DNA from 3 places in the Streptomyces sp. NPDC091682 genome. Region 2 is predicted to be linked to each of the others. Evidence: riboswitches for the same ligand, from Rfam matches in the RefSeq annotation. Region 2 holds a riboswitch; each other region holds the start of a gene.

The links. Region 2 has a riboswitch for guanidine ahead of ACIQK6_RS05150 (MBL fold metallo-hydrolase). Riboswitches for the same ligand answer to the same signal wherever they lie in the genome.
Region 1: it holds a riboswitch for guanidine, as region 2 does, so the genes downstream of both, ACIQK6_RS34930 (multidrug efflux SMR transporter) here and ACIQK6_RS05150 (MBL fold metallo-hydrolase) in region 2, are expected to answer to the same signal.
Region 3: it holds a riboswitch for guanidine, as region 2 does, so the genes downstream of both, ACIQK6_RS05745 (Ohr family peroxiredoxin) here and ACIQK6_RS05150 (MBL fold metallo-hydrolase) in region 2, are expected to answer to the same signal.

Annotation. Positions count from the first base shown of each region.
Region 1 is NZ_JBIVTH010000022.1:349-10,109, reverse strand. It holds gene rdgB (RdgB/HAM1 family non-canonical purine NTP pyrophosphatase) at 1-315, shown strand, start outside; tRNA gene ACIQK6_RS34955 (tRNA-Leu) at 405-488, opposite strand; gene ACIQK6_RS34950 (HNH endonuclease) at 532-1,542, opposite strand; gene bcp (thioredoxin-dependent thiol peroxidase) at 1,693-2,160, opposite strand; gene ACIQK6_RS34940 (DUF3618 domain-containing protein) at 2,268-2,588, shown strand; gene ACIQK6_RS34935 (co-chaperone GroES) at 2,632-2,973, shown strand; guanidine-III (ykkC-III) riboswitch at 3,028-3,098, shown strand; gene ACIQK6_RS34930 (multidrug efflux SMR transporter) at 3,130-3,450, shown strand; gene ACIQK6_RS34925 (transglycosylase domain-containing protein) at 3,464-5,905, opposite strand; gene ACIQK6_RS34920 (ABC-2 family transporter protein) at 6,092-6,919, shown strand; gene ACIQK6_RS34915 (ABC transporter permease) at 7,047-7,877, shown strand; gene ACIQK6_RS34910 (ATP-binding cassette domain-containing protein) at 7,882-8,850, shown strand; gene ACIQK6_RS34905 (DUF1707 domain-containing protein) at 8,959-9,621, shown strand.
Region 2 is NZ_JBIVTH010000002.1:160,175-169,935, reverse strand. It holds gene ACIQK6_RS05160 (cytochrome P450) at 1-386, shown strand, start outside; gene ACIQK6_RS05155 (AAA family ATPase) at 963-2,714, shown strand; guanidine-III (ykkC-III) riboswitch at 2,882-2,949, shown strand; gene ACIQK6_RS05150 (MBL fold metallo-hydrolase) at 2,961-3,839, shown strand; gene ACIQK6_RS05145 (PP2C family protein-serine/threonine phosphatase) at 3,939-5,030, opposite strand; gene ACIQK6_RS05140 (methyltransferase domain-containing protein) at 5,451-6,368, shown strand; gene ACIQK6_RS05135 (hypothetical protein) at 6,365-7,528, shown strand; gene ACIQK6_RS05130 (cytochrome P450) at 7,596-9,005, opposite strand; gene ACIQK6_RS05125 (ATP/GTP-binding protein) at 9,002-9,622, opposite strand; gene ACIQK6_RS05120 (DUF742 domain-containing protein) at 9,603-9,761, opposite strand, start outside.
Region 3 is NZ_JBIVTH010000002.1:290,806-300,566, reverse strand. It holds gene ACIQK6_RS05765 (SDR family oxidoreductase) at 98-832, shown strand; gene ACIQK6_RS05760 (nuclear transport factor 2 family protein) at 847-1,338, shown strand; gene ACIQK6_RS05755 (peptidoglycan recognition family protein) at 1,421-2,215, shown strand; gene ACIQK6_RS05750 (hypothetical protein) at 2,235-2,684, opposite strand; gene ACIQK6_RS05745 (Ohr family peroxiredoxin) at 2,671-3,150, opposite strand; guanidine-III (ykkC-III) riboswitch at 3,225-3,287, opposite strand; gene ACIQK6_RS05740 (hypothetical protein) at 3,411-3,626, shown strand; gene ACIQK6_RS05735 (hypothetical protein) at 3,648-3,839, opposite strand; gene ACIQK6_RS05730 (VWA-like domain-containing protein) at 4,026-5,210, opposite strand; gene ACIQK6_RS05725 (AAA family ATPase) at 5,226-6,425, opposite strand; gene ACIQK6_RS05720 (ankyrin repeat domain-containing protein) at 6,422-8,101, opposite strand; gene ACIQK6_RS05715 (gala protein) at 8,098-9,234, opposite strand.

The DNA.
Region 1 (9,761 bases), on a different contig from region 2:
GACGACAAGGCCAACCTGGACCTGCTGCTGGCCCAGCTCGGTGACATCGCCGACGAGAACCGCGGGGCCCACTTCGCGTGCGCGGCGGCCCTGGCCCTCCCGGACGGCACCGAACGCGTCGTCGAGGGCCGCCTCCTCGGCACCCTCCGCCACACTCCGTCCGGCACCGGCGGCTTCGGCTACGACCCGATCCTCCAGCCGCAGGGCGACACCCGCACGTGCGCGGAACTGACCCCGGCGGAGAAGAACGCCATCTCCCACCGCGGCCAGGCCTTCCGCGCCCTGGTCCCCTTCGTCCGCGCCCTCCTGGGCTGAGTCCTGTCGATCCGGCGGGACGCCACTGGATCGCGAACGCTCGAAGGCCCCGTACGCGACAACTGCGTACGGGGCCTTCGGCATGGATGTGCGGTTGGGGGGACTCGAACCCCCACGGGTTTTACCCCACTTGGACCTAAACCAAGCGTGACTGCCAATTCCACCACAACCGCGACATGTTGCCCAATTCGGACATCTCGTCCGTTCGGGCTGCGCTCAGTCTACGGGGATGACCGTGGCCTTGGCACGACGGTTACGGCACCACGTGTCGGTCAGGGAGTGGCAGTTCGGGCACAGGTATCGGAGGTTCTCGCGATGGTTGTCGCGCCAGTCCCCATTGATGTGATCGATCTGGAGGGTGATCGGCTGTCCGCGCCACTCTCCGGTGTTGCCGCACTCTTCGCAAGCGTAGGGCACGCCGATCCCTTGCAGGGCTCGGTGCAGGCGGGGGCGGCGAACGCGTGATGCACCCTCGGGGAGCATGGTCAGGGTGGTGTCGGCGGTGCCGCTCCGCAAGTGTGTCGCCTGTGTGGTTGCCCAGGTGCGCCTCTTGAAGTGGCTGACTTCGAGTTCGAGCCGGGTCACCAGCCGCCGAACGCGTCGATGGTTCACGTCGTTGACCTGCAGGCCGAGAGCGCGCATCAGGTCCGCGTAGCTCAAGGCTCCCGGAACCGCTGCGCGCAGAGCGTCCTCGGAGATCATGACTCGCGTGTTCCGGAAATGGGTGGTGTCGATGTCGTGCGCCTTCAGCATCCTTCCCAAGGCGGCGCGGGAGCGACTGTCGTCCGGCACGCCCAGGGCGCGAGCCGTGCCGCGGACGCTGTCGGCGGAGGCCGCGGCTACCGCAAGCTCCTCCGTGGTGAACGGTAGCTCGACGCCGGCCCGTTGCATGCCGCGAAAATGGCTGATGTCGATGCCGGCGGCGGCTATGCGGCGGACGATGTGCGACAGAGTCCCCGTGGCGGGGGGCGCGCCGAGCTTGACCGCAACCTCACGCAGGGTGGTGGACGTCGCAGCCGCGGCGGCGATGGCCTCGTCGGGGTACTTGCGCCACGGACTTCGCTTCGCGAAATGGCTGGTGTCGATTCCGTAGGTGGTGACGCGCTCCTGCAGCATGCGGCGTCGCCCTCCGCTCTCCTTGAAGCCCAGGCGCCGCATCAGGTCGGCCCAGCCTCTCGACGCGGCCACTGCGGAGGCCAGGGTGTCGCGGTCGTGCGGGTCTCTCATGACGTGGGCCCTCCGTAGAGTTCGGCCGCGCGTGCGGCCCTCGTACGGAGCAACGGCACCGGAAGGCGGACGGTTACGGGTCGATTCGTCCGATAAACGGAACGGCCCGCACCGGGTTGGTGCGGGCCGGTTCGGGAGCCGGGGCGGGGGTCAGAGGCCCAGGTCCTTGATGATCTTGGCTACGTGGCCCGTGGCCTTGACGTTGTAGAAGGCGTGTTCGACCTTGCCCTCCTCGTCGACCACCACCGTGGAGCGGATGACCCCGGTGACCGTCTTGCCGTACAGCTTCTTCTCGCCGTACGCGCCGTACGCCGTCAGCGTCTCCTTGTCCGGGTCGCTGACCAGGGTGACCTTCAGGTCCTCCTTCTCGCGGAACTTCGCCAGCTTCTCCGGCTTGTCCGGAGACACACCGATGACGTCGTAGCCGTGTCCCGTCAGGAAGGACAGGTTGCCCGTGAAATCGCAGGCTTGCTTGGTGCAGCCCGGGGTCAGCGCGGACGGGTAGAAGTAGACGATCACCTTGCGGCCCTTGTGGTCGGCGAGCGAGACCTCGTTGCCGTCCGCATCGGGCAGGGTGAAGGCGGGGGCGGTGTCGCCCGGCTGGAGTCGCTCGCTCATCGTGACACTCTCCTCGGGAGGGGATCGGTATGCCATGAGACTAAGCTGACAGACTGTTCATGGCGGACTACGCCCCACACGACCACGAGGACGACGGAGGCAGCGCGGTGCCGGAAGCCAGGACCCCCGCACAGATCGAGGCGGACATCGTCCGCCGCCGTGAGCAGCTCGCCGAGACGCTCGACGAGATCGGTGTGCGCATGCACCCGAAGACGATCATCGGGGACGCGAAGGCACGGGTCGCCTCGTCCGTCGACGAGACCGCCGGGCGGGCCTTCGCCGCGGTGAACCGGTTCGTGACGGATGTGCGGGACGGTCTGCGCCACGACGACGGGGCTCCGCGCGTCGACCGGATCGTGCCCGTCGCGCTGGTCGCGGTGAGCCTGGTCGGGCTGTTCGTGGTGTCGGCGCGCCGCAAGCGCGGATGACCCTGAGGGGTACGGGACGGGCGCGGGCAGGTAGGTTCGGGGCGTGAGCGAGAACACCACCCACGACAAGCTGCCCATCCGCATGCTGCACGACCGCGTGCTCGTGAAGTCCGATCTGCCGGAGGGCGAGCGGCGCTCGGGCGGCGGCATCCTGATTCCTGCGACGGCCGCGGTGGGCAAGCGGCTGGCCTGGGCCGAGGTGGTCGCGGTCGGGCAGAACGTCCGGACGGTCGAGCCCGGTGACCGGGTGCTGTACGACCCCGAGGACCGTGCCGAGGTCGAGGTGCGCGGTGCGACGTACGTGCTGATGCGCGAGCGGGACCTGCACGCCGTGGCCGCGGAGCGACTGGAGGGGTCGGAGGACTCCACCGGGCTGTACCTCTGAGTCGCTGAGCAAGGGCTGGTGGCCCGGGTCACCAGCCCTTTTCGCGGCCTTTTCGCGGCTTTTTGCTACGGTGGGGGAGAACCCCGACGAGACGCGCCGTACCGGGTACGACAAGACGACGCACCCCGTACCGCTCGTCGTCTCGGAGGTGCCGTCATGGCATGGGTTCTTCTTCTCGTCGCCGGTCTGCTCGAAGTCGGCTGGTCGATCGGCATGAAGTTCACCGAAGGTTTCACCCGGCTGTGGCCCAGTGTGTTCACGGGTGCCGGGATCGTCGCGAGCATGGTGTTGCTGTCGTACGCCGCGAAGACCCTGCCCATCGGTACGGCCTACGGGGTGTGGGTGGGCATCGGTGCCGCCGGCGCGGCCGTGCTCGGTATGGCGGTGTTGGGTGAGCCCGTCACCGCCGCCCGGATCTTCTTCATCTGTCTGTTGCTGGTCGCCGTGGTGGGGCTGAAGGCGACCTCCGGTCACTGACCGGGTGCTGCGGTCATTCCAGGAACGCCGACGGCGGGCGCAGGCCTTCTGCGGGGCCTCCGTCGCTGCCCTGCGCACTGCCCTGGGTGTTGCCCTGGGTGCCCTGGGTGGTGCCGCCCTGGTCGCCGCCCTGGGTGGTGCCGCCGTTGTCTTGGCCGCCGTTGTCCTGGCCTCCGTTCACCGGGCCGCCGTTGTCCTGGCCGCCCTGGTTCTGGCCGCCGTTGTTCTGCCCGCCCTGGTTGCGGCCGCCCGTCGGGTTCGACGGCGAGGGTCGGGCCGGGCGTTCGGGGGTGCTGGGCGAGGGTTCGCCGGGGGTCTCCTGCGGCGGGTTGGATTCCGGGCTGGGCGGCGGTGGGGGCGGTGCGGCGCCGGGCTGGAGTTCCAGGTCGAAGTCGACGGGGTCGGTGCCTTCCAGGGCGGTCTTGGTGTACGCGGCCCAGATCCGGGCGGGGTATCCGCCGCCGCCGATGCGGGCCTCGCCGAGGGCGCCGTAGAGGGATTCCAGGGTTCCGGTGTCCGGGTCCTGGCCCATCATCGAGATCACGGTGACCAGGTCCGGGGTGTAGGCCGCGAACCAGGCCGAGCGGTCGAGTTCGCCGGTGCCGGTCTTGCCCGCGGCCGGGTGGCCGGCGGCGAGGGCGGCCGTGCCGGTGCCGTTGTCCACGACGCTGACCAGCATGGACGTGGTGGTGTCGGCGGCTTCGCGGCTGATGGCCTGGGTGGGGGTGCGCTGGGGGAGGCCGATGGTTTCGCCGCCCTTGGTGATCTTCTCGAGGAAGGTGTAGGGGGTGCGTCGGCCGTGGTCGGCGAGGGTGGCGTAGGCCTGGGTCATGTCCAGGACGCTGGCCTGCAGGGTGCCGAGGGCCATGGCCGGGCCGGGTACGAAGTTGGGGGTGTTCTCGGGGATGCCGAGGTCGATGGCGGTCTTCTTGACCTTGGCGGTGCCGACGTCGACCGCCATCTGTGCGTACACGGCGTTGACGGAGAGGTCGGTGGCGGTGTTGACGGTGATGTTGCCGTAGGAGACCTGGCCCTCGTTCTCGGGGGCGAAGCGGATGCGGCCGCCGACGACCGGGCGTTTGTTGTCGCCGTTGTAGATCGTGTTCGGGGTGATCCGGCGGCCGTCCTGGGTGCGGGAGTCGTTCTCGACGGCGGCGGCGAAGACGAAGGGCTTGAAGGTGGAGGCGACCTGGTAGTCGTGGCGGGTCGCGTTGTTCACGTACTGCTTGGTGTAGTCGATGCCGCCGTACATGGCGAGGACCTTGCCGGTGGCCGGGTCGATGGAGACCCCGCCGGCCCGGACGAGCCGGTCGGCCTTCCGTTTCTCGGGTTCGAGCTTGCTGACCATCTGGTCGTCGACGGCGCCGACGAGGGCGGCCTGGCGGCGTTTGTCGAGGGTGGTGGTGATGCGGTAGCCGCCTTCGGCGAGGGTCTTGTCGTCGAGGATCTCGTTGTCGACGATGTAGTCCTTGATCGCTTCGACGAGGTAGCCGCGCTGGCCGGAGAGACCGGCGGCCGCGCGGACCTTGCCCGGTTCGGGGAACTGCGTCTTCGCGCGTTCGGCGGGGGTCAGCCAGCCCTTCTTGACCATGCCGTCGAGTACGTAGTTCCAGCGGGCGAGGGCGCGGGGGCGGCTCTGGGGGTGGGAGACGACGTCGAAGGCGCTGGGGGAGTTGAGGAGGGTGGCGAGGTAGGCGCCCTCGGCGGTGGTGAGTTTGCCGACGTCCTTGCCGTAGTAGGCCTGGGCGGCGGCCTGGATGCCGTAGGCGTTGCGGCCGAAGTAGCTGGTGTTGAGGTAGCCCTCGAGGATGTAGTTCTTCGACTTCTCGCGGCCGAGTTTGATCGCGATGAAGAACTCTTTGACCTTGCGTTTGATCGTCTGTTCCTGGCCCAAGTAGTAGTTCTTGACGTACTGCTGGGTGATGGTCGAACCGGACTGGGTGCCCTTGCCGGTCGCCGTGTTCCAGGCGGCGCGGAGCATCGCCTTGGGGTCGACCGCCCGTTCGGAGTAGAAGTCCCGGTCCTCGGCGGCCAGTACGGCCTCCTGCACGGTCCGGGGGATCTGTGACAGCGGCACGTTGACGCGGTTGACCTCGCCGTCGCGGGCGATCTGGGAGCCGTCGGAGTAGAGGTAGACGTTGGACTGCGCGGTGGCGGCGGCGTTGGCCGGCGGGATGTCGACCAGCAGGTAGCCGGCCACGAGGGCGCCGCCGATCAGCAGGGCGATGAGCAGGACGGCGCCGAGGACCATGCGCCAGGTGGGTAGGAAGCGGCGCCAGCCGGTCCGTCGGCGCCGGGCCTTCTTCCCCGCTCCGCCCTGATGCGGCCGTTGTTGCGCCTGCTGTTCCTGTGGTGACTGGTGTGGCACCGGCGGTTCTGCCCGTGGCTGCGGTACGTCGGGCGGGGTGTCGGGGTCGCGAGGGGTCCAGCCAGGGGGTGGTGACTGGTCGCTCATCTCCAGGACTCCTCGACGCCGTTCAAAACATCCACTTCTATACCTCATGCTGTCTACCCGATGGCCACTGATTCCGCCCCGGACGGGCATAAATCGGTCGCGTGGCTCGCCCCTCCGTACTAAGCTCGCGCGCTTTGGCCGACGTAGGAACGACGTGGGAAACGGAGGGATACGGTGCGCCGGAGAGTGCGGAACGGAGCGCTTCGGACGACGGGTCTCTACCTGGCGGTCGCGGCGGGCGGATTCAGGCGCTACGCCACCTACGGGACGGCGACCGCGGCCGGGGTGTTCACCAACACCGTGTTCGGGTTCATCGTCGCGTACACGTACATCGCGCTGTGGGACGAGCGGCCCGGACTCGGCGGCTACGACCAGGCGCAGGCGCTGACCTTCGTCTGGATGAGCCAATCGCTGCTCGCCGCCGCCGCCCTGATCGGCGGTGGTTTCCAGGAGGAGCTCCAGGAGCGGATCCGGACGGGCGACATCGCGGTCGACCTCTACCGGCCCGCGGACCTCCAGCTGTGGTGGCTCGCGGCCGATCTGGGCCGGGCGGGCTTCCAGTTGGTGGGTCGCGGGGTGCTGCCGCTGGTGGCGGGGGCGCTGGCGTTCCCGCTGGCGCTGCCCGTCGATCCGTTGCGCTGGCTGCTGTTCCTGGTGTCCGTCCTGCTGGCGCTGGTGGTGAGCTTCGCGCTGCGCTACATGGTGGGGTTGGTGGCCTTCTGGCTGATGGACGGGGCGGGGATCAACATCATGGCCACCGTCGCCTCGATCTTCTTCTCCGGGATGCTGCTGCCGCTGACCGTCTTCCCGGGCGGGTTCGGCGAGTTCGTGCGGACCCTGCCGTGGGCGGCGATGTTGCAGGTGCCGATGGACGTCCTGCTGGGCGAGCACGCGGGGGCCGGGGGCGCGGCCGCGGCGCTGGGCTTCCAAGCCGTGTGGGCGCTCGTACTGCTGGGAACAGGGCGGCTGTTGCAGTCGGCCGCGACACGGAAGGTGGTGGTCCAGGGTGGCTGAGGCCGAGGCGGGGGCCGGGGCCGGGCTGGAGGCGGTACCGGCGCGTGCACCGGACCGGGAGCGGGATCAGGACCGGGATCAGGATCGGGGCCGCGCGCGGGAGCGGGCGCGGGACCGGGAGGCCGCGGTGGCCGGGGCGCCTCGGCGCGGCCCGACGATCGAGGGGCTGCGCGGCTACTGCCTGATCGTGGGCATGTGGATCCGCTCCACGATGACGTACCGGACGTCGTTCGTCCTGACGACCTTGGGGCAGGCGGTGATCACCCTCCTGGACTTCGTCGCGATCTACATCATGTTCTCCCACGTGGACGCCCTCGGCGGCTTCGCCCTGCCCGAGATCGCCCTGCTGTACGGGTCCTGCTCGGCCTCCCTGGGCCTGGCGGACCTGCTGCTCGGGAACACCGACAAGATCGGCGCCCGGATCCGCGACGGCTCGCTCGACACGATGCTGGTGCGGCCGGTCCCGGTGCTCGCGCAGGTCGCGGCGGACCGGTTCGCGCTGCGCCGGCTGGGCCGGATCGGGCAGGGGGTCGGGGTGATGGGCTGGGCGCTCTGGTCCCTGGACGTGGACTGGACGGTCGGGAAGGTGCTGCTGGTGCCCGTGATGGTGCTCGCCGGGGCGGCCATCTTCGCGGCCGTGCTGGTCACCGGGGCGGCCTTCCAGTTCGTGTCCGGGGACGCGGCCGAAGTCCAGAACTCCTTCACCTACGGCGGCTGCCAGATGCTGCAGTACCCGCCGACGGTCTTCGCGAAGGACCTGCTGCGCGGGGTGACCTTCATCGTCCCGCTGGCCTTCGTCAACTGGCTGCCGGCGCTGCACGTGTTGGGGCGTCCCGATCCGCTGGGCCTGCCCGGGTGGGTCGCGTACCTGAGCCCGCTGGTGGCCTTCGTGGTGTTCCTGCCCGCGTCGCTGGCGTGGCGCGCGGGAGTCCGTTCGTACCGAAGCACGGGGAGCTAGAGCTGTGGCGGATGCGCTGATCTCGTTGGACGGGGTCGAGAAGGTCTTTGACGTACGGCGCCGGGTGAGCCGGATGCGCCGGGAGAAACGCCAGGTCAGGGCGGTGGACGGGATCAGCTTCGAGGTCGCCCGGGGCGAGATGGTCGGCTACATCGGGCCCAACGGCGCCGGGAAGTCGACCACGATCAAGATGCTGACGGGAATCCTGACCCCGAGCGGCGGCCGGCTGCGGGTCGCGGGCATCGACCCGGCGCGGGAGCGGATGCGGCTCGCGCACCGGATCGGGGTGGTGTTCGGGCAGCGCACGACGCTGTGGTGGGACCTCCCGCTGAAGGACTCGTACGGGCTGATGCGGCGGCTGTACCGGGTGCCGAGGGCGCGGTTCGAGGAGAACCTGGAGCGCTGCGTGGAGCGGCTCGACCTGGCCGATTTGTTGGACGTGCCGGTACGGCAGTTGTCGCTGGGGCAGCGGATGCGCGGGGACATCGCGGCGGCGCTGCTGCACGACCCGGAGGTGCTGTACCTGGACGAGCCGACGATCGGGCTCGACGTGGTGAGCAAGGCGAAGGTACGGGGTTTCCTGCGGCAGCTGAACGAGGAACTCGGCACGACCGTGCTCCTCACCACGCACGACCTCCAGGACATCGAGCAGCTGTGCGAGCGGGTGATGGTGATCGACCACGGGCGGTTGATGTACGACGGGCCGCTGGGCGGGCTGCACGAGGCGGGGTCGGCGGGGGAGAGCGAGCGGACGCTCGTGGTGGACCTGGAGCGGGAGCTCGCGCCGATCAGTGTGGCGGGGGCGCGGGTGGTGAAGGTGGAGGGGCCGCGGCAGTGGCTGGCGTTCCCGGCGGGGGCGTCGGCGGCGCCGCTGGTTGCGGCGGTTGCGGCGGACTACCCGCTGGTGGACCTGTCGGTACGTGAGCCGGACATCGAGGACGTGATCGCGCGGATGTACGCGGGACGCGGCTGACGCTTCCCGGAGTCCCCGCCCGCATCAGGGGAAAGCCGGGGAAGATCCGGGGCGATCTCAGGGGCTCGGCCATACAACTCCCCGACGAACCTGCATAGTCTGGTCCGCATGAGTGACGAGCGGCCGGAGAAGCCGTTGCCGGAGCTGAGGGCGTCGGACGCCGACCGGGACCGGGTGGTGGAGCGTCTGCGGGACGCCGTCGCCGAGGGCCGGCTGGACATGGAGGAGTTCGAGGAGCGGCTCGACGCGGCGTACAAGTCGCGGACGTACGCGGAACTGGAACCGCTGACGCGGGACCTGCCGGCGCCGGCCGGCGGGCCGGTGGGCGGGCCGGTGGCTGCGCCGACGGCGGCGGCCGAGCCCTGGACGGGCCGGATCGGCGGCGGAGGCAGCTCGGCGACGGCCGTCGCGGTCATGTCGGGCTTCCAGCGCAAGGGCCGGTGGACGGTGCCGGCGCGGTTCGACGCGGTGGCGTTCTGGGGCGGCGGGGAGCTGGACCTGCGCGAGGCGGACTTCGCACAGCGCGAGGTGGTGATCAACTGCGTCGCGATCATGGGCGGCATCGAGATCACGGTGCCGCCGGGGGTGGAACTGGACGTCCGGGGCTTCGGCTTCATGGGCGCCTTCGACCAGCGCGACAACCCGGGCCCGTTCGAGCCGGGCGCGCCGCGGGTGGTCGTGACGGGCTTCGCCTTCTGGGGCGGCGTGGAGATCAAGGTCAAGCAGCGCAAACGCCGCCTGGGCGGCCCGTCCCTCCGCAAGGAGCTGTAGCCCTTCGACTCCCGCCGGGGTCGCTGGGCGATGCTCGGCTCTGGCCGGTCGGTGGTGTCGGGGCTTGGCCCCGTCTCCTGCGCCTCAAGCGCCGGCGGGGCTGGGTGGTGTGGGGCGGTGCGGGGTCGCTGCGCGGTGCT
Region 2 (9,761 bases):
TGGCGCGCTACGAAGGGCCGGCGCTTCTGGCGATCCGCCGCTTCCCCACCGAGGACGTGACGATCGGCGGGACGTCCATCCCTGCAGGAGAAACCGTCCTGCTGTCGCTGTCCGCGGCCAACCGCGATCCCGCCCGCTTCTCCCGCCCCGAGCAGGTCGACCTCGACCGCGACACCTCCGGACACCTGGCGTTGGGCCACGGAATCCACTACTGCCTGGGCGCTCCGTTGGCCCGCGCCGAGGTCGAGATCGCACTGTCCGCGCTCCTCGAGCGGTTCAGCAGCCTGACCCTCACCGAGACCGAACCCCAGTGGCGAACCTCTCTGCGGGCCCGCGGCCTTCTCGAGCTGCCGGTGGAGTACAAGGCCGCGCGGCCGCTCGCGTGAGAGTCCGGTGAGGCCCCGCGCCTCCGGACCCCGATACGGTTGTGGGCGCGGCACGCGAAAACGCATGCCGCGCCCACGACCGTTCCGAGCGGACGCGCAGCTCTCCACCGCCTCAGCGCTCCGGCACTTCCGGCCCCGGCACTTCCGGTGCGCTCGGCGCTGTCACCCGTGGCGGTATGACGGCGGCCCGGACGCGATCGGTGCCACCGCTTCGAGGGTCCGCTGGACAGGGGCCGTCTCCAAGGTTCGGATCGCCGTCACCGTGCCCCGACCGTCCGCGAGGTAGTGGTGGAAAGCGGCGGTGTTCTTGCACAGGGCGTGAGGCGAGGGCCGGCGAGCGCCAACGATCCTACGAGGGACGGAAGACGGACCCCGGCCGACCGCCGAGAACGCCGACCTCGACGTCACGGGACGAGGCCTGCGCGCGGGCGCCCGTCGATCCGTCCGTAGACGTGGACGCGCAGGGCTCGTTCCTTGTCGAACGGCAGCTCTCAGGTATTACTTGGCGGGGGATCAGCTCACGCATTCCGCGGGAAGTAGATCTTGGATTGCCGGACGACAGCAGGGGAGATCTCGGTGCAGGGGCCGTCAGTATCATGGCGTTCGATCAAGAAGTGCGAACAGGCATGGCTCCAAGGCGTCGCGCAGCTGAGGTCGGGCAATCCGGCCGCCGCTGCCGAGTCCTTCCGCTCGGCCCTCGAGCACAATCCGCTCGCGGCCGATGCCTGGCTAGGGTTCCATGCCGTCGGGCAGCTCCAGGACCGGGCGGTCGAGGCCATGTACGGTCAGGCCCAGGACTTCGGTGCCCTGCGGAGGAAGCTCCAGACCCCCTTGTCCTCCCGGTTCCAGATCGGGGGCTACGTGAACTTCCGCCTGGAGACGGACCGTGACCTGTGGCTCGCGCGGGCGGCGAAACTCCTGGACGACGGCCTGCTCGAGCAGGCGTGGAACATGCTTTCCCATGCCGTGCTCGACTGCGACGAGACCCGGTTCGTTTGCGCACGGTACGCCTTCCTGAAGAGGGACTGGCCACTTCTGCTCACCTTCGCCGAAGGGATTCGGAACTCCTTCCTGAGGGACGAGTCACAGCTCTACGTCGCGGCCGGCCTCATCGCCCAGGGCGTTTCCCACGAGGCGCTCAACGTCCTGAGACCGCTCCCGCAAGCGCTCGGCGACAACGCCGGCTTCCTCGGCGAAGTCGCCTATCTGCGTGGCCGTGCCTACGAGGAGCTCGACCGTGCCGAGGAAGCGCTGAAGCACTTCCAGACTGCGTTCCGATACAGCCCCGGCCTGGGCGACGTGGCCCAGCGTGCCCAGGCGTTGACCCCGCCGACCGCACCCGCACCCGTACCTGCACCCGTACCGGCCCAGGCCGCCCCGACCGTGCGGGAACAGCGCGGGAACTCCTCCGGCGGCACCTTGAGCGACGAGGAGCGTTCGAGGTTGCTGGACGAGGCGATGGCCGAGTTGGACGGAATGGTCGGCCTGGCCCCGGTGAAGCGCCAGGTGCGGAGCCTGTCGGCCCAGCTGCGAATGGCGGCAGTGCGCAGGAGCCAGGGCCTGACCGCGGCGCCTGCTCCGCAACACCTGGTGTTCGCCGGACCGCCCGGCACGGGCAAGACCACCGTCGCCCGCATCGTCGGCAGCGTCTTCGCCGGACTCGGCCTGCTGGAGCGGGGCCACGTCGTCGAGGTGCAGCGCGTGGACCTCGTGGGACAGCACCTGGGCGAGACGGCGATCAAGACGTCCCAGGCCATCGACCGGGCGCTCGACGGAGTGCTCTTCATCGACGAGGCGTACGCGCTGTCCAACACCGGCTACTCGGGCGGTGACGCCTTCGGGAAGGAGGCCCTACAGGTACTGCTCAAGCGTGCCGAGGACGACAGGCACCGCCTGGTCGTGGTTCTGGCCGGGTACCCGGACGAGATCGCAGAGCTCCTGTCCACCAATCCGGGCCTCGCTTCCCGCTTCAACACCCGGGTGGACTTCCCTGCCTACGCGGCCGACGACCTGGTGCTGATCGCGGAGTCGTTCCTCGAAGCCCAGGGCGATTCACTCACCGAGGAGGCCGCGAACGCGCTGCGCGTGTCATGCGACCTGGCCGTCACCCGAGACCTGATCGACCGCCTCGGCAACGGCCGCTTCGCACGCGAACTCGTGCGGAAGGCCGCCGCGGCGAGGGACCTGCGCGTCTTCGACCGGATCGGCCACTCCGGAGTTCCGTCGCCGGACGAGGTCACCACGCTGCACCTGGGGGATGTGATGGACGCGTACCAGGAGCTCACGGGAAGCATCGCCCCCCGGCCCGCTGCGGCTCCGGAGGACTGACCCGCAAGCCCGCCGGAGCGCGCGAGCCGAGTCCTGGCCTGCGACGTGTCACTGTCGCAGGTCCGTGAGTTCGCCATCGGGGTGCGCTTCGTCCAGCGAGCGAGAGCGGTGCCGCCGCGCGGACGCCGGGTAGCGGAGCCGTCGATCGATCTCGTGGTAGCGTCGTGCCGGAGGCTCGTAGGTGCCCGCCCCGGACGAGATGTGCGCCGTACCCGGCCTGCTAAGACGACGCACTCAGGAGGCGTCATGGCCGCAGCCCCATCCTTCATCGACTTCGACCGTCCGGTTTCTCGGCCCCGCGAGTTGGACGTCCGCTGGATCCACGGCTCGCCCTCGTCCAAGCACAACACCGACCCGGACATCCAGGTCCATGAGTACGACGAGCACACGGTCATCCTGCGGCAGAACATGGCGATCCACTACGAAGCGCCGTTCCTGTTCCTGTTGTTCGGCAACGACCGGGCGGTGCTGATCGATACGGGAGCCACCGCGTCACCTGAGTTCTTCCCCTTGCGCGCGGTGGTGGACCGGCTCGTCGACGGTTGGCTCGCCCGCCACCCCCGCCAGGAGTACCACCTGTTGGTGTTGCACACGCACGCCCACGGCGACCACGTCGCGGGCGACGGCCAGTTCGCCGACCGTCCCCACACCACGGTGGTCGCAGCGGAACTCTCCACGGCCTGGCAGTATTTCGGATTCGACGAGAACCCCACGGCCGTGACAAGGGTCGATCTGGGTGGCCGCAGCCTCGAGTGCCTGGCCACCCCCGGGCACCACGAGGCGGCCGTCACGTTCTACGACGCGTGGACCGGGTTCCTGCTCACCGGCGACACGGTCTATCCGGGCCGCCTCTACGTCCAGGACTGGCACGCCTTCGCGCGGACCATCGACCGCCTGATCGAGTTCTGCGAACGCAGAACGGTCACCCACCTCATGGGCTGCCACATCGAGATGACCACCGAACCGGGCGTGGAGTACCCGGTCCGCACCACCTACCAGCCCCACGAACCGCCACTGCAGATGACGACCGGCCATCTGCACGAGATCCGCGCCGCACTCAACGAGATGGGCGACCGGCCCCGCCGACTCGCCTTCCCCCTCTTCGTCATCTGCCCGGACGACTGAGCCGCGCTCCAGAGGCACTGCCAATCCGGGAAGCGGGCGAAGCGCCGCTGGCCGAGGCGCACACGAAGAGTGGCCGCACGATTACGGCTGGCGACGGGCTCAAGGCTCGCACAGGCGCACGGCGAGGGCGGCGATGTCATCGTCGAGGCGGCCCTTGCTGTGGCGGAGGAGATCGCGGTGAAGGGCCGTGAGCAGTTCGTCGGGTGGTGTCGGGGGCTGCCTGCGCATCCAGGCCGCCAGCGGGAAGAACTCGCCGTCGCGGGCGCGGGCCTCGGCGATCCCGTCGGTATAGAGGAGCAGCAGGTCATCGGGGGCGAAGTCGAAGGTGTCGACGCTGTAGTGGTCGCCGATCAGCTCCGCGAGGCTGAGCAAGGGGGAGGGGGTGGTGGACTCGAGGGTGAGGACCTTCCCCTGGTTCAGGAGCAGCGGCGGGGGGTGTCCGCAGTTGAGGATGTCGATGCGTCTACCCCCGTGCGGGATCTGGACGAGGAGGGCGGTGGCGAAGCGCTCCAACGGCCCCTCGGGCGGAAACGCGCCGTTGTAACGGGTGCTGCTGGCGTCCATGCGGCGTGCGACGTTGACCATGTCGATCTCGCCGTACGCGGCCTCCCGGAAGGCGTTCACGATCGCCGCGGCCGCTCCCACCGCCGGCAGGCCCTTGCCCCGGACGTCACCGATGAGCAGCCTGACCCCGAACGGAGTGTCGACCACCTCGTAGAAGTCCCCGCCGATGCGTGCCTCGGCCGCCGCCGCGAGGTACAGCGACTCGATCTCGATGCCGCCGAAGCGGCGCGGCAGGGGGCTGAGCACCACTTGCTGTGCCGCGTCGGCGACGAGCCGTACCTGGAAGAGGGTGCGCTCCCGCTGGAGCCGGACATGGCTCCCGTACGCGGCGGCGACGGTGACCGCGATGATCCCCGCGGCCGTCCACCACGTCCCCAGGTCCGGGAAGACGAAGCTGAGGCCGATCATCAGGATGAGACAGACCGTCCCGAGCAGGACGGTCGGCAATACCGGCCACATGGCGGCGGCGAGTGCCGGCGCCGCGGGCAGGAGACGGCTGAAGGCCATTTCCGGCGGAGTGTTGTACGCCAGGCTGGCGATGACGACGGTCAGGATGACCGGCGACAGCCGCACAAGTCGTCCCGGGCCGGGGCGCCTGCGTAGCCGCGGCCGTCCAGACTCGATCACACTTCACAGGATATCTACGTAATCGGGTCATAGCGCTCTGACGGTCGAGGTCGCGGTCCCCCAGTTGCGGACAGTATCTGTCCGCAAGGGTGTGCACTCTCGGTGTGTCGAGGCACCGACAGCCGCGGGAGGTCTACGCCGAGGGGGCCTCGGCCGGACCGGCTGACCGGTCGGTCCGCGACGACGTGGGGCACGGTCGTTCGGTCGTCCGGCCGTCCTCGGGCCGATCGGACGACCGTGGCCGGTCAGCCCGCACGCGGCGGGACCCGGATGCTGCCCCGTGTTACTCCAGTCGGCTGACGTGGCGGATCCGAAGTGCCACGATGATCCGTGCTTCAACAGTGTGCCGGACGGGACGCGGTGAGTGCGGTGACAGCGTGTCCCGGAGGCAGCCCTACCCCACGAAAGGGCGGACACCCCATGCACGTCACCCCCCTCTTATCGTCCTTGGGTCGCGAACAGGGCACGGCCGCGGACGATCCCATACGGTTCTACTACAGTCACAAGACGCAAGAGATCCTGCACAAGTACGGTCCGGGTCCCCGCGTCCACTTCCACGTGGGCCTCTACCCGGACGGTCCGCCGGACAGCACCGTCCCCCAGAGCGTGTTGAAGCAGCGCCTGTTCGATGCGCAGGAGCGGATCGTGCAGCATGCGGCCCGGTCGTGGGGCGCGTACGAGGAGTCTCCGCGGCGCCTGCTGGACATCGGCTGCGGCCTGGGCGGGACGTCGCTGTACTGGGCGCAGGAGCACGGAGCATCGGTCACCGGCCTCACCGTCGTAGCGGAACACATCCCGATCGTCCGGCACTTCGCACGGCACGCCGGGGTCGGGGAGCGGGTGAAGCCCGTACTGGCGGATGTGCACGACCTCGACGAGACCTGCGCGTACGACGCCGTCTACGCCAACGAGAGCAGCGGCTACACCGATCGGACCCGACTCTTCGAGGTCGTGGCCAAGGCGCTGGAGCCCGGAGGATGGTTCGGGATCCAGGAACACTTCGTGGGCCGTTCCACATGGCGCGAGTTCATCGACGGCTACTACAGAACGCGACTGGGACTGAGAGGGGAATACCTCACCGCGGCCGAGGCGGCCGGGTTTGAACTCGTGCACGAGGAGGACGTGACGGACTTGGTGGCGGAGTTCTGGGTGCAGTCCATGGCGTGGAACACCGCCGAACTCGACCGGCTCCGCGCGGGCGCCGACGCCGAGCCCGGCGCCTGGACCGGCGAACGGCTCGAACAGTCGACGCTCGCGCACAGCAGGTTCTTCCGGCTCTGGCGGGACCACGCGGTGCAGACGCGGCTGCTGCGCTTCCGGCTCGGGAGCGGCCGATGACGGCGTCCCCGGCACCATCCCCGTCCCCGTCTCCGTCCCCCTCCCCGTCCGCGGCACCCGCACCGCCACCGGCGCCCCGCCCCTCGCTCCTCGGTGCGCGCCTGCCGTCCTTCTACTGTCCCCTGGAGCGCAACCTCGTCCATCCCGAGGCGAAGCAGGTGGAGGCACGGGCGGTCGAGTGGCTGGACGCCTTCGGCATCTACCCGGATCCGGTCGAGCGCGCATGGGGCCTCGCCACCCACAGCGCCGACTTCTCCTGCCGCATCATCCCCGACGGGAACGTGGACGCCCTCCTCCTGTTCACCCAATGGAACTACTGGGCCAACGCCGTCGACGACTGGCAGGACTCGGGTTCCGACGAGGTGGGGACGGGTGTTGTCGTCGAACACGGCGTACGTCTGCTGCGCACCATCGAGGACCCGGGGTCATCGGTCCTGCCCGACGGACCGATGACCCGTGCGCTGCTGGACCTGGTGCGCCGCACCCATGCGGTGCTCACGCCCTACGAGCTGCGCAGGTTCGTTGAGGGGACGCGCGACTGGCTGCTCGGAGCGGCCTGGCGGGCCGCCCGGGCCGAGGCCGGGACCATGCCGGGGCTGAACGAGTTCGTCGCCATGGGGCCGCTGGCGAACGGGACGCGCTTCTCGCTGACCTGGTCCGACGTCGCCCGCGGGGACCGGCTGCCGGCGGAGGTGCTCTGCTCCCGTGCTCTGACGGCACTGACGGATGCGGCGGGATTCGTCGTCAGCGCGGACAACGACCTGTTCTCCTACGACAAGGACGACCACGTGGAGCCGAAGGAGGTGAATCTGGTCAATGTCCTCGCCCATCAGGAGAACTGCTCGCCCGCCGGGGCCGTGCCGCTCGCGGTGGCCCTGCGTGACCGGGTGATGGTCCTGTTCATGACGCTGCGGGCGCGGGCGGAGGTCGGCGCGGACGAGGAACTGCGCCGACACCTGGCGGCGTTGGGTCACTACGTGGCCGGCTCCATCACCTGGCAGAGCCGGGCACCCCGGTACGCGAGCCCGCGCAACCGCTACGAACTACCCCTGCCGGAAGCCCGGTTCGCGATCCGGTTCGCCGAATCCCCGAGCTCTGCCGGCACCGAGCCGCCGGATGTGCCGGCCCTCGCTTCCTGGTGGCAACGGCTGCACGACTGAGCGGTGCCGAGGGCCCCGGCCGGTGCGGTCGGGGCCCTCGGCCCGGAGGCCCGGAGGCCGGGAGCCGTTAGCCGTGGCCGAGCAGCCGCCGCCACCAGCTGACGGACCGGCGGCGGCGACCCGCGACCGCGGGCGCTGCCGCCGGCTGCGGCGGGACGACCGCGTGGACCGGGTGCCCGGCCGGCTGTTCGGCCGGTTGCTCGGTCCGGGACTGCGCGCTCGCCACGGGGCGGGGGGCGAACCGTACCGGCAGGGACAGCAGGTGGCGCGACATGAGGGTGCCGCGCCACTGCAGCTCGCTCGCGTCGACCGCCAGCTGGAGGTCGGGCAACCGGTCCAGCAGGACCTCGATGCCGGTGTCAGCGATGGCGCGGCCGATGTCCTGGCCCGGGCACTCGTGCGGGCCGCTGCCGAAGGCCAGGTGGGAACGGTTGCCGTGGACGGAGGCCGCGGGATCCGGCCGGATCTGCGGGTCCGCGTTGCCCGCGGCCAGCCCGAGCAGGACCATGTCGCCGGCCTTCACCTGCCGGCCGCCGAGCAGGGTGTCACCGGTGGCCCAACGCCCGATGATGGTGTTGATCGGGGGGTCGTCCCACAGGACCTGCTCCAGGGCGTCGGGCAGCGTCATGTGGCCTCCGGAGAGGCTGGCCCGGAAGCGCGGGTCGGTCAGCACGGTTCGCAGCGTGTTGGCGATCAGGTTCGCCGTGGTCTCGTAGGCCGCGATCAGCACGACGCGCAGGTGCATCAGCACCTCGGTGTCGCTCAGGTTCGCGGGGTGCTCGATCAGCCAGGAGGCGAGGTCGCGCACGGGCCTGGCCTTGCGCTCCACGACCAGCTGTTCCAGCGTGGAGGTGACGTAGCGGTCGCTCTGGAGGGCCGTCTCGGTCCCCTGGAGCATGTCGCGCGCCGCGTTGACCAGCAGGGGCCCGTGTTCGTCGGGTGCCCCGATGAGCTGGGTCATGACCAGCATCGGTAGCTGGTCGGAGAAGGCGGGCACCAGGTCGGCGTACCCCTCACCCGCGATCTGGTCGACGAGTTGGTTGGCGAAGCGCGTCACGTAGCGGCGGATGCCGCGCTTGTCGAAGCGCCCCAGGGACTCCACCACGGCCGAGCGCAACCGCTCGTGAACGGGCCCGTCGGTGAAGTTGCACACCGGTACCCAGGAGACCATGGGGCCGAGCGGGGTGTCGGCCGGCACCCGGCCCTCTTTCATGTCGCGCCACCCGCGCGGGTCGCGGGCGAAGCGCGAGGACGTGCGCGCCACGTCCAGGTTCTCCCGGTGGCCGAGGACCAGCCAGGCCGGGAGGTCTCCGCTCACCAAGACGGGCGCCACCGCCCCGTGTTCGGCGCGCAGCTTCTCGTACAGTGCGAGGGGATCGGCCTGGGCCTCCGCTCCGTGGAGACGGTACAGGCCGCCGGCGGTCGCCGCCGCCGCGTGGGCGGGGCACTCGGGCGGTGGGGTGGGGCCGGTGTTCACATTGCCTCCTGGGTGGCTGCCTGGGCGTGCAGGTAGCGCATGAGGGTCAGCAGGACATCGCGGGACGAGTCCCGCCGTCTGGCGTCGCAGACGAGGATCGGGACCGCGGGGGGCAGATCGAGGGCCCGGCGCAGTTCCTCCAGCGGATGCTCGGGTGCGCCGGGGAAGGAGTTGACGGCCACGACGAAGGGGACGCCCCGCTCCTCCAGCCGTCCGATGACGTCGAAGCTGATCTCCAGGCGACGGGTGTCGAGGAGCACGACCGCTCCGAGCGCGCCCTCGAAGAGCCCGCGCCACAGGAACCAGAAGCGTTCCTGGCCGGGAGTTCCGAACAGGTACAGGACGAGCTCGTCGTTGATGCTGATGCGGCCGAAGTCCATGGCGACGGTGGTGGTGACCTTGCGGTCCACGCCCCAGGTGTCGTCGATGCCGACGCCCGCCCTGGTCATCGTCTCCTCGGTCGTCAGCGGCCTGATCTCGCTGACCGCACCGACCATCGTGGTCTTGCCCACGCCGAACCCGCCGACGACGACGACCTTCACGGCGGCCGCTGCCGTCTGTGGAAGTATGTCCGCCTCGCGCGGCCCGGCGGGCGGGTCAGAGCTTTTGAAGTCCATCGATCACTGCCTCGATCAGAGCAAGGTCGGGTAGCTGCGCGGCGGGAACGGGCGGGCGGACGTACACGCGCCTTGCGGCCATCAGGTCCCCGACCAGCACGGTGACGACGCTCACGGGCAGACCCGCGTACGCCGCGAT
Region 3 (9,761 bases), 130 kb from region 2:
CCGCTGCCAGGGTGCGGTGCGTCCTGGTCGGCCGGCCGCGGCTTGTCCAAACTCGGTCGGGCGGAGTCATCCGCTTCGAACGAGGAGCAGGACGGGTATGAGGAACGAAGCCAAGGTCGTGGCCATCACCGGAGCGAGCAGCGGGATCGGGGAGGCGACGGCGCGGCGACTCGCCGCCGACGGCCACCGGCTGCTCCTGGGCGCGCGGCGCAGCGATCGGCTCGCTGCGCTCAGTCGGGAGATCAACGAGGCAGGTGGTACGGCGGCCTTCCAGCGGCTGGACGTCACCGACGCCGCCGACGTACGGGCCTTCGTGGCCGCCGCCCGGGAGCAGTACGGGCGGTTGGACGTCATGGTCAACAACGCCGGGGTGATGCCGCTCTCGCCGCTGGACGCTCTGAAGGTCGATGAATGGGACCGGACGATCGACGTGAACGTCAAGGGCGTGTTGCACGGGATCGCCGCCGCCCTGCCGGTGATGCGCGCCGGGGGCGGCGGGCACTTCGTGAACGTCGCCTCCGTCGGCGCGTACGAGGTGTCGCCCACCGCGGCCGTCTACTGCGCCACCAAGTTCGCCGTCCGCGCCCTGTCCGAAGGGCTGCGCCAGGAGTCGGACGGCACCGTCCGGGTCACCCTGGTCTCTCCGGGCGTGACCGAGTCGGAGCTGGCCGAAGGCATCTCCGACCCTGCCGCGCGCGAGGCCATGAAGGCCTATCGCGCCGTGGCGCTGCCGGCGTCCGCCATTGCCGGAGCCATCGCCTACGCCGTCGCCCAGCCGGCCGAGGTCGACGTCAACGAGATCGTCGTACGCCCTGCTGCGAGTGCCCAGTGACCGCGGGGACCGAAGTGACGTACGAGGACCTGCTGCGCCGACTGCGGGTCCTGGAGGACAAGGAAGCCTTGCGGCGGCTCATGATCCGCGGTTGGCGGGCGCTGGACCGCAAGGACTGGCGGGCGTGGATCGAGTGCTGGGCCGAGGACGCGGTGCTGGAGTTCGAGCCGTGGGGAGAGGTCCGCGGCAGGGAGGCGGTCCGGGCGAAGGTGGAGGAGGCGGAGGCACACTTCCCGAGCATGCAGCACCACATCCTGAACATGGACTTCGAGGTGGACGAGGACCGGGCGACGGGCGTCGGGTACATGTGGTTCGTCGCCGTGACGGGGAGCGGGCAGAGCTCTTCGCCCTACTCCATGGGCGGTCCGTACGACTGGGACTTCCGCCGGGGTCCCGACGGGGGCTGGTACCTGGTCCGCCAGCGACTGGGCGTCTGGTGGACCGCCGGGGAGGACACGCCGCCGGGCCTCGGCCGGGCGGTGTCGTACGCCGAGGACTCCCGGTAGGGCCACCGATGGTGGTACGTCCGGGGGGTGCGCGGTGTGTCTGCGCGGCCGGTGGCGGCACGGTCCCCTTCAATGGCGCCGCATGACCTCCTCCGCACTGCACCAGCCGTCGGCACGCGCCGCGGCCCCGTACACCCGCCGGTCGGTCCTCACGGGAGCCTTCGCCCTGACCGCCGCCGCGGCACTGCCGCTCGCCGCGGCGGGGCGGGCGTACTCCGCCGCCACCCCGGACATCATCGGCTGCGCCGCCTGGGGTGCGCGGGCGGCGTCCGAACCCGTCGTCGTCCTCGCCAACGGCCCGGAGCGGATCATCGTCCACCACACGGCGACGGCGAACGTGACGGACTACTCGAAGCAGCGCGCCGTCGCCCTCGCCCGCGCGATCCAGACGTACCACATGGACGCGCAGGGCTGGATCGACACGGGCCAGCACTTCACCATCAGCCGCGGGGCCTTCGTGCTGGAGGGACGCCACAACAGCCTGGCGGAGCTGCGCACCGGCCACCGCCAGGTGCGGGCGGCGCACTGCGTCGGCCAGAACACCGTGTCGATCGGCATCGAGAACGAGGGCACGTACACCTCGCAGGACCAGCCGGCGGCACAGTACGCGGCCCTGGCCGACCTGTGCGCCCACATCTGCGACCAGTACGGCCTGCCCGCGTCGGAGATCTACGGCCACCGCGACTTCAACGCCACTTCCTGCCCCGGCGACCGCCTCTACGCCAAACTACCGACCCTGCGCAGGGACGTCGCCGCCCGCCTCGGCACGCCCCTGTCGGAGGAGGCGGTCGACCCCATCGAGGACCTGGTCCGCCAGGCCACCGGTCGGCCGGCCTCGGAGTACGCGGAATACCTGCCGGCCGGTCTCCTGCCCTGACGGTCCGCCGCGGCCCGGGCTACAGCCGCCAGTACGTACCGGAACGGGAATCGACGTGCACCACGTGGCGGCCGACGCGCACCACGTGGTGGTCCGGGCCGGACCAGGAGCCGCACGCGCCGTCGGCGGCGGGCAGCTCGGTCCAGATCTCCAGAAAGGTGCTGCCGTCCGGGTTGGTGCCCCGCTCGACGAGGTCCGCACCGTCCCACCGGAAGGTGCCGGCGTCTTCGCCGGGCTCGCCCGTGAGGTGGTGGAAGTGCACCTGGGAGCCGTCGAAGGACGTCTCACCGGCGAAGCCCCGGCTGTCGGCGTAGTACGACCCGGCCTGCAGCCACACCACTTCGCGGTCCTCGACGAGGGGTCCGCCGTCGCGGCTGATGCCGCGCCGCAGCCAGGCGCCGTGCTCGGGCACGGCGACGCCGGGGCCGTCCGGGAGGTGCTCGCCCCGCGCGGACTCAGGCGCGGTCATCGGCGCCGGACTCGACGGACTCCACGGCCCCGGCGAGCTCGTCCACGGCCACGAGCGTCAGCGGTACGTTGCCGCGCACGGCCTGCGAGTACGGGCAGACCGCGTCCGCCCGGTGCAGCAAGGGCTGGAGGTCCGCCGCCCGCCACCCGGGCACGCCGACGGTGAGCGTCACCGCGAGGCCGTAGCCGGCGGGCGTGTCCGTGGTGCCGAGCTGGACCTCGCACGCCACGCGTGCGGTGGCGGCGTCCGCCCCGAACTCGGCGGCGACCTCTGCGAGCGCGGAGGTGAAGCAGGCGGCGAAACCGGCCGCGAACAGCTGCTCGGGGTTGGTGGTGCCGGGCACCTTCTTGCGCGGCGGGGCGAGGCGGACGTCCAGGCGTCCGTCGTCCGTGCGGACGGATCCGGTACGTCCCCCCGCGGCGTGCGCGGTCGTCCGGTACAGGCTGCGGGTGAGTGGCACGGTCATGGCGTACGCCCATCTTGCTCGACGAGTACGCTGCCCGGGTGCGGACAGCGGACGGCGCTGCTCGTGCAGCACCTCGCGCGTCGTCGTGCGTAACCGGGTACGGCGCATCTCGTCCGGGGCCTTGGACCGGCCGCCCGACAATCTAGCAACGCCGGCCGCGGTCCGGGGACGTCCCCCGCGGTGAAGTTCCTCACGGGGCCCGGCGCCGGCCCGGCGGCCGGCGCCGTGGCCCCGCTCCCTACACTCGGCCCGTGGACGCGATGAGATGTACCTACTGCGGTGGCGTCGGCCTGGAGCCGGGTTTCGTCGAGGACGCGGGGGAGGGCGCCCGGGGGTACGCGCGCTGGATCGCCGGGGCGTTGGAACGCGGCCTGTTCGGCGGTGCCAAACGGCTGGGAAAGCCCCGGCGGCGCATCGAGGCGTACCGCTGCCCGCACTGCGCCCACCTGGAGCTCTTCGCCACCGAGCCCGTCTGACGGTCGGCCGCTGCGCCGGATTCACGGCGCGTGGTGCTGGATGCCCCGCTGACCGGGCACCCGGGTCGACCGGGGAGCGCCCGAGAGGCGGCGGTCGGCCCGCTGCCGCCGGCCCGGGAACGGGTTGCGCCGCACGGTGGCGCTGGGGGCCGCGATCAGAAGGCCGACAAGTGCGAGGACCGCGACGAGGATGAGCACGTTGACGAGGTTCATGGTCCTGCCTTTCGTCGAGTGTTGATTACCTGTCACTACATCTTGTTACCGAATCGCGGGATGCTAAACACAGAGGGTGACAAGGCGTGCCGTCCGGGGTCGCGTTGGTGCCGTGCCGACAAAGGCCGCCGGAGGCCCGTCACTTGGTGAACTGCCCGCAGCAGACAGGGCCGTCGGCCGGCGGGGTCACGTGGCCAGGTCGACGCGTACGGTCTCCACCCAGGGCGGGGGCGCGGGCGGGGCGCTCCCGACCAGCGCGGCGATCAGCCGGCAGGACGGCGTCTCGTCCGGCCACGGCGTGAACCCGTCGGTCAGCACGACCACGACGTTCGGCCGGTCGGGCAGGGCCAGGGCCGCGCCGATGCCGACCCGCATGTCCGTCCCCCCGCCGCCGGCCAGGGTCACCTCGCCGGCACTGCGCACCCGGGTCACGGCGTGCACGTCGGCGTCGCACGCGAGGACGGCGACCCGGTTGCCGCCGACCCCCACCTCCCGCAGGACGCCGGTGACTTCGGCGAGAGCGGCCGCGAGCTCGCCTGGGCCCATCGATCCCGAGGTGTCGATGACGACGGCCACCCGCGGCAGCGGCCTGCGCAGACTGGGCAGCACCACCCGGCCGCCGAGCGCGGGCGTCCGGCGCGAGGGGCGGCGGTAGGTGTAGTCCACCGCGCCGGCCGCCCAGGCGGCGGCCTCGCGGACCGATCCCGCCAGAGCCCGGCGCCAGTCGACGGAGGGCTCCAGGACCTCCTCGGCCCACCGGGCCCAGCCCTCGGGCACCCGACCCCGGGTGCGCCGGTGGGCCCGTACGGCCTCGGCGGTCTGCCGGCGCAGCGCCTCGGCCTCCACCGGTCCGACCCGGGCGGGGCCGCCGTCCTCGCCCAGCTCCCACGGCCCGGGAGTGCCGTGCGCACCGGAACCGCAGTCCGGCCCGTGGGGCGTCGGGGGGATCGCCGGCAGGTACGTCTCGAAGAGGCCGCCCGTGGGCAGGCCGTAGAGCCCGGGCTCCATCCGGCCCTCGGGCAGCGCCAGCCCGTCCGCCAGCAGGTCGTCGTTGATCTCGCAGTCCTGGGCGATGTTGATCCGGACCGGATCGCGCTGGTCGGCGGCGGGCAGCCGCTCGGCCCGGCCGTGGTGGTCGCGCAGCAGGTGCGCCACCTCGTGGATCCACACCCCGGCCAGCAGGGCCACCGGGGTCGCCTCGACGAAAGCGGGCGAGACGTAGCAGCGCCAGTGCCGGTCGACGCCCATGGTGCGCACCCCGGCCGAAGGGACGACGGTCAGGGCGTACAGCGCGGACGCGAGGTACGGACGGGTTTCGGCGGCCTTGTAACGGGCCGCCAGTAGCTTCGCGCGGTCCAACTCCGGTCGCACGGCGCCGGACTGGGCTCAGTTGCCGCCCGGCAGCGAGCCGGACAGCTGGAGCAGTTCCACGAAGGCGTCGATGCCGGCGGGCACCGGCCAGTCGAGGTCGCGCATCGCGGCGAGGTCGGCGGCGGCGCGGGCGGCGACGTCGGGCACGCCCGCGTCCACGGCCTTGGCGAGGACCGCCCAGCCCGCTTCCCAGCGGGGACGGGTGAGCTCGCTCTGCACGGCCGCGACCACGGCGATGAGGAAGGCCAGCTGCCGGTCGCCGCGCTCGGGCAGGGCGAAGGCGTCGGGGTCGGCCAGCACCCGGTCCGGGTCGGGCAGGTCGAGGTGTTCGAGGTACGAGAGCAGTTCGATCCCGGCGGCTTCGCCCACGGCGCCGGTGAGCGCGGCGGCGAGGGCCTCCCGGCCCGTCGATGCCGCGTACCCGGTGGCCAGCAGCCGCAGGGCCATCTCCCAGGTGCGCGGGGAGGGCCAGCCGCGGCCCCGTCCGGCGGCCTCGGCCGGCATGTGGTGGACCAGGCCCGGACGGGCGGTGAGGAAGCCGGAGACGGCCCCGCGGGCCCGGGCGACCGAACCGGCGGCCTTGGCGGGATCGACGGCCGGGATCGCCACCTCGGGCCAGGTGCCGGCCATGCCGCGGGCCACGGTGCGCGGGTTGTGCGTCCAGTCGAGGTGGACGAAGCGGTTCGCGAGCGGCGGGCTGAGGTGCCAGCCGTCGGCGGCGCTCGCGGGCGGGTTGGCCGCGGCGACGATCCGTACCGCCGCCGGTAGTTCGAGGCTGCCGACCCGACGCTCCAGGACCACGCGCAGCAGGGCCGCCTGCACGGCCGGCGGGGCGGAGGACAGCTCGTCGAAGAACAACAGCCCGTGGCCGGTGCGGGCGAGGCGCACCGCCCAGTCCGGCGGTGCCATGGGGACGCCCGTGGTGGCCGGGTCCTCGCCGACGATGGGCAACCCCGCGAAGTCGGAGGGCTCGTGGACGCTGGCGATGACGGTCTCCAGCCGGACGCCGAGCGCGGTGGCGAGCTGCTCCATGCCAGCGGACTTGCCGATACCGGGCTCACCCCACAGGAGGACCGGCTGATTGGCCGTCACGGCCAGTGCCAGTGCTTCCAGTTGGGGGTTGGTGGCGGGTTCGGTGCGGGTGGCGTCCAGCCGGGCACCCAGGGCGTCGGCGGCGGCCAGGGCACGGGCGGGTTGTGGCTGGGTCGCACTCACGCGTCGTCGTCCTCGTCGTCCTCGTCCGCGTCGTCCTCGCGGTACTCCAGGTGGTCGTCGTACCAGTCTGCGCCGATGTCGGGGAACTCCTCGTCGACGCGGTTCCGCAGGAAGGCGAGGTCGGTGCGCCTGTAGCGGCGGATCACCTGGGACAGCGACAGTTCCATCTCGTCGGTGACGTCGATCCGGGAGCCGGCCGCCAGCAGGTCCCTGACCAGGTCCGCCGAGCCGCCCCAGTACACCGCGGACAGCAACGGGGTGCGCTGCCCGGTGTCCCGTGCCTCCAGGTCGAGTCCGGCCGCCAGCAACCGGGGCAGCAGCACCTCGTGGTCGAGCAGGTTGAGGGTGTGCAGCAGGCCGCGGCCGCGGGCGTCCCGGATCCGGGGGTCCATACCCGCGTCCAGCAGCGCCACCACGCCCGGGGTGTCGCCGTGCTGGACGCGCAGGAAGAGCTCGTGCCGCTGGGCCCGGAGGGCGCGCGGCAGCCGCCCCTCGCCCGTCGTCCAGCTGTGCTGCACGGCGAAGCACCCGGAGACCGCGCCTCCGAACGCCCGCATGGCGCGCTCGCGTTGCTGCTCCTGCGGGGTGTGCGGTACGTCGAGCACGCCGCCGTGTGAGCGCACCGCGTGCCATCCGCCGCCGCAGCGCACCCGTACCGGCCCGCCCGTATCGGGGCCGGTCGGGACCACGGCGGGGTCGGCGCCGGGGAACAGCGCGGCGGACACCAGCGGGTGCAGCTCGCGCGGGGAGACCAGGCCGGTCCGGACCAGTTCGGGATCGGGGAGCCGCTGCCGGGCGTACCGGGGCAAGGCCGGTACGGCGAACGCCTCGCCCAGTTCGATGATGCGGGCCCGCAGCCTGTCGGGGCCGACGTGTTCCAGCAGCAGGTAGGTGCGCCAGCCCGCCGAGATCCGGTAGCGGTCGCCCGCTCCCGCCGCCACCAGCCGCGCCACCTCCGGCGCGAGCCGGCCGAGGTCGATCGGCATCCCTGCGAGGAGGGCCTCCGGGTCCCTCGGGCGCTGGTGGGGCTGCGCGGCGGGCACGCGCAGGTCGCACTCGATGCCCGCCGCCGCATAGGCCCCGACCGTGTCCCCTGCGGCGCGCAGCAGGGCGATCCGCTCGGCGAGGCCTTCCGGGTCGGCGAAGCGCGCGCCGAGCTCGGACGCGTGGCGGGCGTCCCAGAACGGCCGGACCGCGGTCCAGTCCTCCGAGGCGAAGCCGCGCCCGGTGTACACGTTCCGCTTCTTCGTGGTGACCGGCGCGCAGTGCAGGCGCAGCCGCTGCGGGCCTTCGCTCATGCGGGGTGTGGTGACCGACAGGGTCGGACCGCCGGGGCCGCCGTAGGAGGCGAGCAGGATCCGCAGGTCGGTGGCGATGGTGGTGCGGCCGCCCCCGTACCGGGGCAGGTGCCAGCGCAGCAGGTCCGGGGCGAAGTGCCGCAGGTCCTCCGCCAACGCCTCGGCCACGGCGCCTCCGTAGCGGGCCTCCACCGCGGGCAGCTCGAACTCGACGTCCACGGCGGCGGCCGCGCAGGCCGCCCGCCAGTCACCGGCCAGCCGGTGCGCGGTGGCCTGCTCGATCATCCAGCCGGGCACGGCGTAGCGGCGGATCCGCTGCCAGGCCAGGCGGTCCTCCGGCCGCAGGCCGCCGGGCAGTTCGGCGTTCTCCACGCTCACCGGTACACGCTGCCGATGGCGCGGACGTCCGGGTGGGCCGCCCGGGCAGGGCGGAGCCGTTCGGTGAAGGAGCGCTTCACGCGGCGGGGCAGGCCCGGGCCGAGGCCCACGTACTCCAGCGGGCTGTCCGCGGGCACCGCCGCGAGCAGGCCCTTCGCACCGCGCCCGGTGAGGCCGGTGTGGCGCAGTTCCAGCCGGCGCAGCGGGCTGCCGGGGAGCGCCGCGGCCAGGGCGTACGCCCCTTCGTCACCGGGGTCGTTGCCGGGGGACCCGAGGCTGCGCTCCGACATGGCCCGCCCGAGGTCGAGGGCTTCGATGCCGTCGAGGGAGGCGGCCAGGCTCCGCGCTCCGGCGGCGCCGATGCCGTTGCCGCCGAGCCCGAGACGGACCGGACGGGCGGAGTCGGCCGCGGCGGAAGCGAGGACCGCGGCGCCCCCGTCGCCGAGGTGGTTGGCGGGGACGTACAGCTCGCGCACCCCGGCGTCCCGTATCAGGGCGGCCAGCAGCGGGGCGGCGTCCGGGCCGAGGCCGTTGCCGCCGAGGAAGAGCCGTTCCAGGGGCTGCTCGCGCTCCAGCAGGGCGTCGAGCAGGAGGCGTACGCCGTCGGCGCCGATCCCGGTGTTGACCAGGTCGAGCGTGCGCAGGGCGGTGTTGCGGCGCAGCAGCGCGGCCAGGGTGCGGGCGCCGTCCTCGAAGAGCGGGTTGCGCTTGAGCCAGAGGGCGCGGACGGTCGTGTCGTCGCTGAGGGCGCCGGCGAGGGAGCCCACCCCGTCGGGGCCGATCCGGTTGCAGCCGAGGTAGAGGGTGTGCAGCCCGTGGTTTCCCGTGAGGGCTTCGGCCAGGGCGACGGCGCCCGCGTCGCCCATGGCGTTGGTGCCGAGGAGCAGGTGCCTGGCGTGCGCGGAGGCGGTGGCGGCGGGCAGCAGGCGGGCCGCGCCGGCCGGACCGAGCCCCTGCTTGCAGAGGTCGACGCGGCCGTCGGTGCGCAGGGTGCCGAGGGGGAAGCTCTCGTCGGTGTCGACGGGCCGGTCCGCGGCCAGCCGGGCGAGCAGCGGGTCGAGGCGGGCCGGGTCGGCCGGTGGCAGGTCGGGGTGCTCGATCGCGGGGCACCGTACGGGTGTCGGCTGTGTCATCACCACTCCACCGGTTTCATTCGCCGGTGCCCGGCGTCCATCACGACTTGAAGGAGAACTGCAGAAGTAGACGCAAGACCGGTCGGATTCGAACCGACGTCCTCCAGCTCGATGCGTGGGCGCGACGACCTCTGCGCTACGGCCTTGCTGCCGGCGATCATACCCATCCGACGGCCCGAAATCGATCACCAGTTTGGCTGGATGGTCGGTGTGGACCCGCTCTCGCGGGCGTCGGGGTCCGCCCCGCTCACGCCCCGCAAGGTGGACCGAGTGGTTCCGGACAGGTTTTCGAGGGTGCGGGGTGCTGGGGCGCAGGGGGCGAGGCGCGAATTCCGCTCGGCGTCGCGGCGGTAACGGGTGGTAATGGGTGGCCGATATTCGACCACATGTTCCTGATTTGCGAAGCCCTGACACATCGACGACATCTCCGTACGCTACGGTAACTTGACTGTCCGTTATTCCCCGGACGTCCTTTGCATCCCTCTGTCAACCACCGCCCTGGCACTCCCTCGCCCCGGGCGGACCGC